2 regions of the Microbacterium sp. zg-B185 genome follow, and region 1 is predicted to be linked to the other one. Evidence: predicted binding sites of a transcription regulator. Region 1 holds the regulator's gene; the other holds the start of a gene.
The links. Region 1 encodes HspR, which represses chaperone genes until heat shock. Its sites were predicted from a motif close to AAGTTGAGTCNNNNNGACTCAACTT; they were not measured.

Region 1 (7,436 bases):
TGCCGGCGCGGGGGCCGTGCATCCGCGGCGCCACGATGCTCACGGTGTGGCCGGCACGCTCCAGGAAGCGCCGCTGCAACCGCATCGAGACCTGCGCCCCGCCGAGGGATTCGACGTGCTGATCGCCGAACATCACGACGTGCATCGGCACCTATTCCGGAATCGGGTCGCCGCGGTACAGCGCCTCGAACGTGTCGAGTGTGCGGTTGATGTCGTGGATCACGACGCCGTCGAGCGAGGCCCGCTGCATGCGCAGGCGCTCCTCGGGAGCTGCGGTGAGCACGTCCGCGAGCCGCGCGGACATCTCCTGGACGTTGCCCGGCTCGAACAGGTACCCGTTCACGCCGTCGTGCACCAGGTGCGGCAGCGCCACGGCGTTGGCGGCCACGATCGGCAGACCGGAGGCCATCGCCTCCATGGTCGCGATCGACTGCAGTTCGGCGATCGAGGCGATCGCGAAGACGCTGGCGTGACTGTACAGCGCACGCAGCTCCTCCTCGGGGGCGTGTCCGTGGAAGCGGACGCGCGCGTCCAGGCCGAGGGAATGCGCGAGCTGCTCGAGGTTCTTGCGCTGATCCCCCTCTCCGACCAGATCCACGTGCACGTCCAGCCCAGCATCCAGCTGTGCCGCTGCCCTGAGCAGGACGTCGATGTGCTTCTCGGTGGTGAGCCGGCCGACGAACAGGATGCGGTTGGCGTCGCGCGGGGTCAGGTCGGGGACGTAGTTGGAGCGATCGATGCCGCAGCTGATCGGGATGACCCCGTGGATGTCGATGGTCGACTCCAGGAAATCCGCCGCCCGGCGAGTGGGTGTGGTCACCGCGCGGGTCATGCCGAAGGTGCGCTTCGCGTCCGCCCACGCGAGTTTGACCATCACGTCGTTCAAGGCCTTCGGCAGGGTGGTGTGATCCAGGACGTTCTCGGCCATCACGTGGTTGGTGGCGATGATGGGGATGCCGCGCTTGCGCGCCTCGCGGGACAGCCCGCGGCCGATCACGATGTGCGACTGGATGTGCACGACGTCGGGCTTGACCTCGTCCAGCACGCGTCGGGCGTGGTGCTTGGACATCCACGGCAGCACGAAGGTGAGCCAGTCGTGCGGATACCAGCGCCACGACGGCAGTCGGTGCACGGTCATCGGCTCGCCCTCGATGATCTCGGTCGAGGTTCCGCGCGTCCAGTGCGTGGCACTGGGCGCCATGACGTGCACCTCGTGCCCGCGCGAGACCAGGCCGGCGGCGAGGCGCTCGGCGAACCGCGCTGCGCCGTTGACGTGCGGAGCGAACGTGTCGGCGCCGATCAGGACCGCGAGGGGTCGGCGGGTGTCCGGCCCGTCGGCGCGGGGATCGTCGGGCGTCTCGGACGGGGTCACGGGATGCTGGTTGCCTATCTCTGCGCTGGGGGCGGGTCGCACAGGTCGGTGCGTGCGCGCTTCAACTCTAGCGGAGGGGTCTGTGGGAGGCCGGGAAGCACCGTGGCCGGGTCCGATGTCCGCCCGGGGTCCCCGCCGGCGCGGTGCGATCGGCGGCGGATGCGGTGCTCCCACCTCGTACCCTGGAGGCATGCCCCGACTTCAGGCTGATGCCGACCCGAACCGCTGGGTCGCCGTGACCGGTTCCCTGATGTTCGGCGGTCGCCGGCACCGCAAGGCCGCGATCGGCATGCTGCTCGATCAGGCCACGCGTGCGCTCGGCGCGTCCGGGACGCCGGCCGACGGCGGCAGTCCGCGCCGCCGCGGTGGCTTCGCAGCGTGGGCGATGAGCCAGGCCACCCCGTTCCTGATGCGCCGCGCGGCGGGCCGCGTGCTGGTGTGGGTGTGGAAGGCGGACCCGGAACTGCTGGTGGTGATGGCTCAGGTTCAGGAGGCCACCGCACAGCTGCGCGCCGCGCGCGCCTCGCTGCCGATGGAGTACGACGACACCGAGTCGTTCCGCGGCACGTACCTCGGCATGGGCGAGAAGCTGGTGATCCCGCTGCCCCCGGATCAGCGCACGCCGCCGTTCGCGACGTACACATGGGATACCGGCACCCACTTCGTGACCGTCACCGCGGTGTGCGGCGACCGCGAGCGGTTCGGCACGGTGATCGGCGCCGTCGACGATCTGGCGCGCACCCTGCGGATCGTGGATGACCTGGCGGTCGGCGAATCCCCGGAGGTCCTGCGGATCGAGCCCTGAGCCATCCGCGCGGCCGGCACGCCGCGCTCCGCGGAGGGCGCTGCGGTTCAGCGCGGCGCCGTGCCGGCGGTGTCCCCGGAGAGCCAGCGCAGCCAGCGCGCGTCCGGGTCGACGTCCAGCACGAGCGCGCGCACGAGCAGGGTGAGCGGGATCGACAGGATCGCGCCGAGCGGGCCGATGATGAAGGTCCAGAAGATGACCGAGAAGAAGCTCAGCGTGAGGGTGAGATCCACCGCGTCGCTGACGAACTTCGGCTGCACCAGGACCTGCAGCACGACGTTGACCACGCTGTAGATCGCGATCACGACGAGCATCAGCGGCCAGCCGCCGACGACCAGGGCAAGCAGTGCGGGCGGGATCAGGCCGATGACGAAGCCGATGTTGGGGATGAAGTTGGTCACGAACGCGAGGATCGCCCACACCACCGGTGCCGGGACCCCGATCGCCCACAGCGCCAGTCCGTCGAGGACCGCGACCAGAGCCCCGAAGGTGGCGTTGACGACGTAGTAGCGGCGTACGCCGGAGTTGAAGAGCCGGATGCGATGGACCACGGGGGTCGCGGCGGTGCCGAAGGCCGCCTCGGCTCGGCTGTAGCGGGCCCCGTCGACGGCCATGAAGATCACATACGCCAGGACGAAGAACATCGCGGTGAGGATCCCTACCGCCGTTCCGCCCACGGATGTCACCGCCGACACGATGCTCGACGGCTCGAAGACGGATGCCGCGGCATCCGAGGCCTCATCGCTCAGGCCCACCGTTCCGAGCCAGTCGACGAAGCCGCCGGCCGCGTCGCGCAGCTGGTCGGTGTAGTCGCCGACGAGTCGGACGAACTGCGTGCCCGCGAAGAACAGCAGCACCCCGAGGACGGCCAGGATCAGGTAGGCCAGGCCGATCACCGCGGTCGTGGCCAGCCAGCGCGGCCAGCGGTGGCGCTCCAGCCCGTGCCGGACCGGGTGGCAGATGATCACGATGACGCCGGCCAGCACGAGCGGGCCGACCAGCTCGCGGGCGAAGAACAGGCCGGCGAGCGCGATCACCGCTGCGGCCAAGCCGAGCAGAAGCCGTAGGGAGGGCGCCATCGCGGGCGGGGGAACCCGGCCGGAATCGCTCATCGTGCGTCCGCGTTCTCGGCGGGCGGGCGTGGCAGGCGAGCGCTGATGTCGTCGATCTTGTGCGCCACATCGCGCAGCTGTCCACGGGTGGCCGGCTCGTCGGCGTCCCGGCCGATGGCCGCCCGCTCCAGCACCCAGGACGCCAGCGTCGCCGTCACCACACCCACCAGCGCGACGCCTCCGCACATCAGCAGCACCGCGATCGTGCGGCCCCACGGGGTGACCGGATAGAAGTCGCCGTAGCCGACGGTCGTGACGGTGACGAACGCCCACCAGATCGCATCGCCGAAGGTCTCGATGTTGGCGCCGGCCGCTCCGCGCTCCGCTTCGAGCTCGGCCAGGGCCGCGACCCAGATGAGCACGGCAGCCGCACCGGATCCGTAGATCGCGATGCGACTGCGCAGGGCGGTGCCCGCGGTCTGCTGCAGCATGTGGACGAGGGTGAGCGCCTTGAGCAGGCGCAGCGGCTTGAGGACCGGAAGGACGACGACCAGAAGGTCGAAGATGTGCCTGCGGAACCACGGACCGCGCGGGTGAGCCAACCCCAGCCGCACGGTGTAGTCGACGGCGAAGCTCACCCACGTCAGCAGGATGAACACGCGTGCGACCAGATAGGCGGTGCCCTGAAGGTCGGCGATCACCTGCCAGGAGTACACCACGATGAAGATCACCGAGGAGACCAGAAGCGGCCAGTAGGTCAGCTGCCGCCACCGCTCCTCGGTCATGCCCGAACTTTAGAACCGGCACCGGCGGGATGCCGGATCCCGCGCGGCGCGGCGGCGACCGCACCGCACCCCCGCGTCACTCGTGCTCTGCCAGCCAGCCCCGGGACAGCCGCTTGGGCGCCTTCAGAAGCCACGAGTCGGTGATCACCTCGCGCAGGAAGTCCCGCGTGATGATGTCCAGGCGGACCAGGACGGCCGGGTAGCCGTCGAAATGCGGGATGGTGAAGAAGACATCGGGGTACGCGCCGAGCAGCGCCTCCTTGCCCTCCAGCCCGTCCGTGCGCACCCCCACGACGGCGCCCTCCGGCCAGGACCTGCCCAGCTCCGCCAGCGCGGCGAGGTCGGCTTTGCTGGGACCGCGTTCCCAGACGAACAGGCCGTCCGCGGTGCGCCAGCCCGCGCCGCCGCGATGGCCGTCCACCTTCTCGAACGTCTCCGGAAAGCCCAGCGCGATCGTGCGCACATCGGCCAGAGTGGGCATACCGACAGTGTGCTCGCTCCCGCCTCCGCCGCCAAGCCTCTCCGGAGCGCGCCGGACTCAGCCCTGGGTCTCGGCTGCGCCGACTCCGCCGCGCGAACCCACCGCCTCTTCCGGCGTCCCGTCCGGCGCGTCCGGCACGTTCTCCAGTGCCAGGCGCGGTCGCCAGACCACGATGTCGGTCGCACGCCGCACCCGTCGGCCCTGACGCAGCGTGATCACCGACCCTGTGGCCCCGGCGGCGAAGACGCGCGCACCGGGGCGGTTCTCCAGTTCGGCGCGCATGCGGGCCTCGAGATCGTTGACCCGATGGTGCAGTTCGCGGACGCGATCTTCGAGCTCGATGATGCGGGCGATCGCCGGCAGGCTCATGCCGTCGGAGGAGAGACGGGCGACTTCGCGCAGCTGCTCCACATGCCGCGTGGAATAGCGGCGCGATCCGCCCCGCGTGCGGGCCGGAACCACCAGGCCGAGCCGGTCATACTGCCGCAGAGTCTGCGGGTGCATGCCGGCGAGTTCGGCGGCGACGGCGATCGCGAAGATCGGGGCGTCCTCGTCGATCTCTCGGTCAGCCATCCCTCTCACCTCATCCCCTCTCTCACTGGATCTCGTTGCTCAGCCCGCTGCGGGCTATCCGCGCGCCTTCGACATCAGGTCCGCGCGAGGGTTCTCTTTCGGCTCCAGATCGTGGAACCGCTGAAGCGCCTCGCGGGCCGCCTCGTCCAGATGCGACGGCACCGCGACCTGCACCTCGGCCAGGAGGTCTCCGGTGCCTTTCCCGGTCTGCACGCCGCGGCCTTTCACACGCAGCACCCGGCCCGATGGCGTGCCGGGCGCAACGCGCAGCTTCACGGGATCGCCGCCGAGGGTGGGCACCTCGATCGTCGCGCCGAGCGCAGCCTCGGTGAAGGTCACCGGCACGGTGACCCGGAGGTTGAGCCCCTCCCGGGTGAACACCGGGTGCGGTCGCACCGCCACCTGAACGACGATGTCACCGGACTCGCCGCCATCCGGGGACGGACGCCCCCGCCCGCGCAGGCGGATCTTCTGGCCGTCCGCGACGCCGGCGGGGATCTTCACCTTGAACGGCTTGCCGTCCTCGCCCTGCAGCGTGATCGTCTCGCCGCGGGTCGCGGTGATGAAATCGATCGTCGTGCGGGCGGTCACGTCGGCGCCCCGGCGCGGGCCGCCGTACCCGCGGAATCCGCCCGAGGGCTGGCCGAACCGACCGGAGCCGAAACCGCCGCCCTGCTGCTGGTTGAACATGCTGAAGATGTCGTCGAAGTCCTCCGGCGCCGCCTGGCGGGCGCCACGGCCCTGCCCGAACATGCTGAAGACGTCCTCGAACCCGCCGGGCTGATCGCCCGCCGTGAAACGAGCCCCCGAGCCCATCGCCCGGATCTGGTCGTACTCCTTGCGCTGTTCCGGGTCGGAGAGCACCGAGTACGCCTCGCTGACCTCTTTGAACTTGGCCTCCGCCTTCGCGTCACCCTGATTGGAGTCGGGGTGGTACGTGCGCGCGAGCTTGCGGTAGGTCTTCTTCAGGTCGGCCTCGCTGACGCTCTTATCGACACCCAGGACCTTGTAGAAGTCCTTGTCGAACCAGTCTTGACTGGCCATCCAGTGATCCTCCTGCTTACTCGGCCGGCACCGCGACGACCACCTTCGCGGGCCGCAGTTCGACCGAACCCAGGCGGTAGCCGACTTCGACGACCTCGAGGATCGTCGGCTCGGTGGTCCCCGGTGTCGGCGCCTGGAAGATCGCCTCGTGCTGCTGCGGGTCGAAGGGTTCTCCGACGACGCCGTACGCGACGGCACCCAGCTTCTCGGCCAGCGCGCGCACCTTGTCGCCGATCGCCGCGAGGGGGCTGCCCTCGACCAGATCGCCGTGCTTGTCGGCGCGGTCGAAATCATCGAGCACCGGCAGGAGACCCTTCACGGCCTCGCCCCTGGCTCGTTCGATCTCGCGCTCGCGCTGGTCCTCGGTGCGCCGTCGATAGTTGGCGTACTCGGCCTGCAGCCGCTTGAGGTCGACCATCAGGGGCGCATCCGGGTCGGCGGCACCGGCGTCCTCGGACGCGGCATCGACGGTCTGCGCGGCGTTCAGGATGTCCTCGACCGTCCAGCCCTCGTCGGATTCGCCCGGCTGCGAGTCGGGGCCGGAGACCTGCGCCTCCGACCCCTCCTCGTCCGGTCGAACCTCGTCGGCAGGCTCGCGATCAGCGCTGTGCTCTTCGAAGTTCTTGTCCGTCATGGCTACTTCTTCTCTTCGTCCTCGTCGTCGACGACCTCGGCGTCGATCACATCCTCATCGGATGAGGCGGCCCCGTCCGCGGCGCCGGCGCCGGCCGAAGCATCGGCCCCGGCATCCGGAGCGGACTGCGAAGCCTGACCGGACGCGTAGATGGCCTCGCCCAGCTTGCCCTGGCTCTGGTTCAGCTTGTCGAACGCGGTCTTGACCGCGTCGTCGTCCTCGCCGGCCAGCGCGGCCTTGAGCGCGTCCACGTCGGCCTGCACCTCGGTCTTGACGTCGGTGGGCAGCTTGTCGTCGTTGTCCTTGATCAGCTTGTCGATCGAATACGACAGCGTCTCGGCCTGGTTGCGGACCTCGGCCGACTCACGGCGCTTCTTGTCCTCGGCCGCGTGCTCCTCGGCCTCGCGCACCATGCGCTCGATGTCCTCCTTCGGCAGCGACGAGCCGCCGGTGATCGTCATCGACTGCTCCTTGCCGGTGCCCTTGTCCTTGGCGGACACGTGCACGATGCCGTTCGCGTCGATGTCGAACGTGACCTCGACCTGCGGGATGCCGCGCGGCGCGGGGGCGATGCCGGTGAGCTCGAACGTGCCCAGCGGCTTGTTGTCGCGGGTGAAGTCGCGCTCGCCCTGGAACACCTGGATCGCCACCGACGGCTGGTTGTCATCGGCCGTGGTGAAGGTCTCGCTG
Region 2 (7,436 bases), 660 kb from region 1:
CGGGGCCAACGTCCGGGAGTGGATCGAGCAGCAGCCGCTTCCGGCGGCCTTCGAGGCCGACATCCGCACCGCCTACGCGGCGCTGGTCGCGGCCGACCCGCAGCCGGACACCGTGTCCTGGGCGGTCCGCTCGAGCGCGACGGCGGAGGATCTGCCGGACGCATCGTTCGCCGGTCAGCAGGAGACGTTCCTGAACATCAGCGGCATCGAGAACATCCTGGCGGCGGTGCGCAGCGTGTTCGCCTCGCTCTATAACGATCGGGCGATCGCCTACCGCGTGCACCACGGATTCGAGCACCACGATGTCGCCCTCTCTGCGGGGATCCAGCGCATGGTGCGATCGGATGTCGGAGCCTCGGGTGTGCTGTTCACGGTGGACACCGAATCGGGCTTCGACCGGGCCGTGTTCATCACCAGTTCCTACGGTCTGGGCGAGGCGGTCGTGCAGGGGGCGGTGAACCCCGACGAGTTCTACGCGTACAAGCCCGCCCTCCGCGAAGGACGCCCCGCCATCCTGAAGCGCTCGGTGGGCGAGAAGGCTCTGAAGATGGTCTACGCCGACGGCACCCACATCGGAGCGAGCACCGTCTTCACGGATGTTCCGCGGACGGAGCGGGCGCAGTTCAGCATCACGGATGCCGAGGTCGAAGAGCTCGGCCGGCAGGCGCTGACGATCGAGGAGCACTACGGACGCCCGATGGACATCGAATGGGGCAAGGACGGGATCGACGGCAAGCTCTACATCCTGCAGGCGCGACCGGAGACGGTCGTCTCGCGCACCGATGGCAACGTGACCCGCCGGTTCGTGCTCGGCGAGCCGGGCACCGTGATCACCATCGGGCGGGCCATCGGTCAGAAGATCGGCGCCGGAGCGGTGCGCGTGATGACCTCGTTGGCGCAGATGGACCAGTTCGTCGCCGGTGACGTCCTGGTGGCGGACATGACCGATCCGGACTGGGAGCCGATCATGAAGCTGGCGTCCGCGATCGTGACCAACCGCGGTGGCCGGACCTGCCACGCGGCGATCATCGCGCGCGAGCTCGGCATTCCCGCCGTCGTGGGAACGGGCGATGCGACGCTGGTGCTGCAGGACGGACGGGATGTGACCGTCTCGTGCGCGGACGGCGACAACGGCTTCGTGTACGAAGGCATCCTGGGATTCGAAGAGGTGGTGACCCGTCTGGACGAGATGCCGGAGAGCCCCACCAAGATCATGCTGAACGTGGGCACCCCCGACCAGGCGTTCGCGTTCTCCAAGCTGCCGAACAAGGGCGTCGGCCTGGCCCGGCTGGAGTTCCTGATCAACCGTCAGATCGGCATCCATCCGCGCGCGCTGCTGGATCACGACAGTCTCGAGCCGGCGCTGCGCGCCGAGATCGCCGACCGGATCGCGGCGTACCCGACGCCGCGCGACTACTTCGTGCAGCGCGTCGCGGAGGGAGTATCGATGATCGCCGCGGCCTTCGCGCCGGAGCCCGTGATCGTGCGCCTGTCGGATTTCAAGTCCAACGAGTACGCGAACCTGATCGGCGGTGAGCTGTACGAGCCGCACGAGGAGAACCCGATGCTGGGCTACCGCGGCGCGTCCCGGTACATCTCCTCGGACTTCCGCGAGTGCTTCGACATGGAGTGCGAGGCGCTGAAGTTCGTCCGCGACGAGATGGGTCTGACCAACGTCGAGATCATGGTCCCGTTCGTCCGCACCGTCGGAGAGGCGCACGCGGTCATCGAGCTGCTCGCCGAGAACGGGCTGCGCCGGGGCGAGAACGGGCTTCGCGTGATCATGATGTGCGAGCTGCCCTCCAACGCGCTGCTGGCCGATGAGTTCCTGGAGTACTTCGACGGGTTCTCGATCGGCTCCAACGACATGACCCAGCTCACGCTGGGCCTGGACCGCGACTCCGGCCTGGTCGCCGCCACCTTCGACGAACGCGACCCGGCCGTCCTGAAGATGCTGGCGATGGCGATCGACGCGTGCCGTCGCGCCGGCAAGTACGTCGGCATCTGCGGGCAGGGGCCCTCCGACCACCCCGATCTGGCCGAGTGGCTCGTGGGCCAGGGCATCGAATCCATGTCGCTGAATCCCGACACCGTCGTGGAGACCTGGCTGCGCCTCGCGAAGCAGCAGGCGGCGCTCGTGCGATAGAATGGCGGTCTGCTCGGCCCCCCTGGGCCGAGGCGGTCGAGCCTCCTCGTGAGACTCGATCCGGGGCTAGAAACCTCCGGCATCCGTCAAACGATTCGGAGGTTTCTCCATGTCTACGCCCATGCCCTCCCGCCGCAAATGGTGGGTTCTCGCCGTGGTCTCTCTGACCCAGCTCGTCGTCGTCCTGGACGGCACGATCGTGAACATCGCCCTGCCCCAGGCGCAGGCGAGCCTCGGCCTCACGGACAGCCAGCGTCAGTGGGTCGTGACCGCCTATGCGCTCGCATTCGGCGCGCTGCTGCTGCTCGGCGGGCGAGTCGCCGACTACTGGGGACGCAAGCGCACGTTCATCGTGGGAATGGTCGGCTTCGCCCTCGCCTCCGTCTACGGAGGCATCGCGCTGACCGGCCCCGACCTGATCATCGCGCGGGGCCTGCAGGGCGCGTTCGCCGCTCTGCTCGCCCCGGCCGCGCTGGCCCTGCTGACCGTGACCTTCCCCACCGGCAGGGACCGCAACGTCGCCTTCGCGGTTTTCGGAACGGTCGCCGGTGCCGGCGCCTCGGTCGGCCTCGTCCTCGGTGGCGTGCTGACGGAGTTCCTGGACTGGAGATGGTGCCTGCTGGTGAACGTCGTCTTCGTCGTGGTCGGCCTCGTAGGTGCCTTCGCCGTTCTCACCGAGAGCAGGGCCGAAGGCGAGAACCGTTACGACGTCCTCGGCGCGGTCACCGTGACCCTCGGGCTCGGATCGCTCGTCTACGGCTTCAGCCTGGCCGAGACCGGGTGGGGCAGCCCGCTCACGATCACCTTCTTGGCCGCCGGGGTCGCGCTGCTCGTGCTGTTCGTGTGGATCGAGACCCGCACCGCCCAGCCGCTGCTTCCCCTTCGGATCGTCACAGACCGCGTGCGCGGTGGTGCGTTCCTGATCCAGGCGATCGCCGGCAGTGTGATGATCGGGTCCACCCTGTACCTGACCTTCCACCTGCAGATCGTGCTGCAGATGTCTGCGCTGCAAGCCGGTCTGGCGAGCCTGCCCCTGCCGCTTGCCACCATGGTGGTGGCGCCGCTGGTGGTGCGATTGCTGCCGCGCATCGGCGCTCGTCCTCTGCTGACGACCGGCCCCCTCATCGTGGCCGCGAGCCTGTGGTATCTCAGCTTCATCACTGCAAGCGGCGCGTACGTCGTCCAGGTGCTCCCCGCGCTCATCGTGATGGGCGCGGGAATGGCACTGGTGTTCGTGCCGCTGCAGAACGTGGCGTTGAGCGGCGTGGCCCCGGATGACGCCGGCGCGGCCTCGGCGGTGACGAACTCGGCGATGCAGATCGGCGGCTCGATCGGCCTGTCCATCTTCACAGCCGTCTACGTCGCTGCCCTCGGCAGTCAACCCGTCACCCAGCCGGCTGCCCTTGCCGACGCGTACTCGGCGACGTTCATCGCCGCGGCCATCGGGATGCTGGTGGCCGCGGTCATCGCGGTGACGATGATCCGTGCCGCCAAGGCCGAGATACCCTCCTCGCCCGAGGAGGCGCCGCAGCTCGCGCACGCGGGTTGAAACAGACCGGGCGCCCGTCTCGGCGCCCGGTGTGTCCGCCGCGGAGGCGCCCGTCGCGCCCATCCGGATCGGCTGGCAGACTGGCGTGAATTCGATCCGGGAGGTCGCGATGCGACTTGTTCAGGTGGCCGTCCACGCCGAAGATCTCGACCGGGCCGCGGACTTCTACACCGTGCTGCTGGACGCGCCGCCGCTCGCCCGCTTCGATCCGGGGCTGGTCTTCTTCGATCTGGACGGCGTCCGGCTGCTGCTGGACCGGAATGCCCCGGCATCCCTCCTGTATCTGCGGGTCGACAACGTGCACGAGACGCTCGACAAGCTCGACAGCCTCGCGGACGTGGTCGCGCCGCCCCGGGTGATCTTCTCGCACCAGGACGATTCGCTCGGGCCGGCCGGCCACGACGAATGGCAGGCGTTCATCACGGATTCCGAAGGCAACACCGTGGGTCTCGTCGCCTTCCAGGTGCCCTGAAGCCCGCACGATTCCCGGCGTCGACGTCCTCCGCCTGCCGCCCGGGACCGCTGGGCATGCGTCCACTCCATCCGCTCCGAGTCTTGGCGCTCGTCGAGGAGGAGTGCTAATCTGAACGCAGTTGAGCCGACACGACTCAACTCCCTCGCAACCCTCGCGCCGGACAGTCATCCGGGCCGAACGACAAAGGAGACGAATCATGGCCGCATACGACCCGTTCCGTGAACTCGACCGCTTCGCGTCGACGCTCTTCGACGCCCGCCGGGGTCCCCGTCGCATGCCGATGGACCTGTACCGCGATGGGGACCACTACGTGCTCACTGCCGACCTGCCCGGCATCGACCCGGGCTCGGTCGACATCGACGTGGACGGTCAGCTGCTGACGATCCGGGCCGAGCGGACCCTCTCCGCCGGCGAGGGGGTCAAATGGATCACGCGTGAGCGCGACGGGGCGAGCTTCGTGCGCCAGCTGAACCTCGGGCAGGGAGTGGACACCGAGCACATCTCCGCCACCTACAACAACGGCGTGCTGACCGTGACGATCCCGGTCAGCGAGAAGGCCAAGCCGCGCAAGATCGAGGTCTCCAGCGAGGACTCAGGTCCGGTCCTGCAGGCGCAGGAGAGCTCCGAGGGACCGCAGCCGGTCGAGCAGTAAGCCCTCAGCCGGCTCCGACGAACGCCCCGGACCGGACCGCCCGGGGCGTTCGGCGCCCGGCGCGCGGATCAGGTTAGCCTGGACCGTGTGAGCGCCTACGTCTCCGCGTTCGAGCTGTTCTCCATCGGCATCGGACCCTCGAGCTCCCACACGGTCGGTCCGTTGCGCGCTGCCGGCGACTTCGTCGTCCGACTGCGCGGCGCCGGCGTGCTCGACTCCGTGGCACAGGTGACGTGCACGCTGTACGGGTCGCTCGGTGCAACCGGAATCGGACACGGTACGCCGGACGCGGTGATGGCCGGACTGCACGGACACTCACCGGAAAGCGTCGACCCGGATGCCGTGCGGGGCCTGTGGACCGGGTGGCCGACCGGGCGGACGCTGGCGCTGGACGGCACGCACCCCGTGCCCTTCCACAAGGCCGACATCGCCTTCGCCCCCCGGACCCGACTGCCCGGCCACCCCAACGCGCTGACGCTGGAGGCGTGGGCGACCGCACGGCCGCACGCGGCCGACGAGGCCGGGCAGCTGGCGGCATCCGGCATCCGCACCACCGGCAGTGCGCCGGCACCGGCAGTGCGGCGGACCGGCGATGAGGATCTCCTGCTCCGCGAGACGTATTACTCGATCGGCGGGGGCTTCATTCGGCGCGACGGCGAACCACCGCAGCTGTCCTCGTCGGCTTTCCCGTTCGCCTTCGACAGCGCCGACGCCCTCCTCCAGCTGTGCGACGAGCATGGCATCACCATCGCCGAGGCGGCGCGCATGAACGAAGAGGCGCTGCGCGGCGACGACGAGATCGCCGCCGGACTGGACGCGATCTGGGACGCGATGTCGCAGTGCGTGGAAGCCGGTCTTCGCCACGATGGCGTGCTCCCGGGCATCCTGAAGGTCAAGCGCCGCGCACCGGCCATCCGCGTGCAGCTGGAGGCGGCCGAGCAGGACGGACGCCGGGAGCTGCCGGGGGAGTGGCTCGGAGCTTTCGCCCTCGCGGTGAACGAGGAGAACGCGGCCGGCGGTCGCGTCGTCACGGCCCCCACCAACGGCGCAGCCGGAATCCTGCCGGCCGTCGCGATGTACTGGTGGCGCTTCCTGGCCGACTCCGGCCTCGGGGCCGGCAATGCGGTCACGCCCTACGGCGAGCTGGTCGGCAGCGCCCTGATGGGCTTCGCCGGCCGGCAGCAGCTCGGTCCGATCGTGCCGGACGCCGTGGACGAGGCGCTGATCGCCGAAGCGAACAGCCGGCGCGGCATCCGTCGATTCCTTCTCACCGCGACCGCGCTGGGTTCGCTGTTCAAGGCGAACGCGTCGATCTCGGGCGCCGAAGGGGGTTGCCAGGCCGAGGTGGGCTCGGCGTGCGCGATGGCGGCGGGGGGCCTGACCGCCGTCATGGGCGGCACCAATCGCCAGATCGAGAACGCCGCCGAGATCGCGATGGAGCATCATCTCGGTCTCACCTGCGACCCGGTCGGCGGGCTGGTGCAGATTCCCTGCATCGAGCGGAACGCGATCGCGGCGTCGACCGCGGTGACGGCGGCGCGTCTCGCGCTGCGCGGCGACGGAAGCCATTACGTCTCGCTCGACACCGTCGTCGAGACGATGCGCCAGACGGGCATCGATATGTCGCACAAGTACAAGGAGACCAGCGAGGGCGGGCTCGCCGTCAACGTCATCGAATGCTGACGGGCGCGGAGACGCGAGCTGCGGCATCCGCCCGGTCGTATTCCGCGCTGGTGATACGCCGTTCCGACGTAGCGCCGTGACTGCATGACCTCGCCAGAAGGCTCGCGGAGGGCTGGTAGTTTCGAGGGAAACTTCAGATTCGGAGCCCCCTGCGTGACATCTCGCCGTGTACCCGCCCTGTTCGTCTCCCTGCTCACCGCGATCGCACTTCTCGCGACGGGGTGTGCCTCAGCCGCCACGACTGCGGCACCGCCGACCGGGTCCGTTCCTGGCGTGAGCGTGCCCGACACGTTCACCGCACTCACCCTGACCGCGATCGGCAACCCGCCCCTTCCGTTCCGCGGAACCGACGGCAAATACCACGTCGCGTACGACCTGCACCTGATGAACGCCACGCAGGTGCCGGCGACCCTCGACACCATCGAGGTCGTCGACGCAGCGGACCCGGCGAAGATCGTGGCCAGCTTCTCCGGCACAGCACTCATCGACCCCACCTGCGCTTTCGGCGACTGCAACCGATTGCGGGATCTTCCGGCCGGCTACATCGACAGCGCGACCGTCCCGCCCCAGGAGAGCCGCGTCGTCTTCATCGACTTCGCCTTCGACTCGCTGGACCGCGCACCCGCGGCACTGCTTCACCGCATCGTCGGAACGGGCGCGCTCTCGCCCGCGTTCGGCGCGCCCGGACCGATCGACTACCTGACCACGCCGGTGGCCTTCTCGAGCCAGGCCGTGCCGGTCATCGCACCGCCCGTGCGCGGAGAGAACTGGATCGCGCTGAACGGATGCTGCGAGCCCGGCTTCCCGCACCGCAGCTCCCTCATGTCCGTCAACGGAAAGCTGAACAACAGCCAGCGCTTCGCGATCGACTGGAAGCGCACCGACGACAAGGGGCAGTTCTACTCGGGGGACAAGACCAGCAACGAGAGCT

Region 2: a site for HspR is predicted at 4,286-4,310, ahead of QNO12_RS02480 (Hsp20/alpha crystallin family protein). Genes of this name have one in related genera too.

Annotation. Positions count from the first base shown of each region.
Region 1 covers NZ_CP126739.1:3,435,613-3,443,048, forward strand. Annotated here, with positions in the region: gene QNO12_RS16300 (glycosyltransferase) at 1-145, opposite strand, end outside; gene QNO12_RS16305 (glycosyltransferase) at 152-1,372, opposite strand; gene QNO12_RS16310 (hypothetical protein) at 1,563-2,177, shown strand; gene QNO12_RS16315 (AI-2E family transporter) at 2,225-3,289, opposite strand; gene QNO12_RS16320 (potassium channel family protein) at 3,286-4,014, opposite strand; gene QNO12_RS16325 (MmcQ/YjbR family DNA-binding protein) at 4,091-4,495, opposite strand; gene QNO12_RS16330 (heat shock protein transcriptional repressor HspR) at 4,553-5,068, opposite strand; gene QNO12_RS16335 (DnaJ C-terminal domain-containing protein) at 5,123-6,112, opposite strand; gene QNO12_RS16340 (nucleotide exchange factor GrpE) at 6,129-6,746, opposite strand; gene dnaK (molecular chaperone DnaK) at 6,749-7,436, opposite strand, start outside.
Region 2 covers NZ_CP126739.1:529,481-536,916, forward strand. Annotated here, with positions in the region: gene ppsA (phosphoenolpyruvate synthase) at 1-2,146, shown strand, start outside; gene QNO12_RS02470 (MFS transporter) at 2,256-3,695, shown strand; gene QNO12_RS02475 (VOC family protein) at 3,805-4,167, shown strand; gene QNO12_RS02480 (Hsp20/alpha crystallin family protein) at 4,367-4,822, shown strand; gene QNO12_RS02485 (L-serine ammonia-lyase, iron-sulfur-dependent, subunit alpha) at 4,910-6,505, shown strand; gene QNO12_RS02490 (M23 family metallopeptidase) at 6,779-7,436, shown strand, end outside.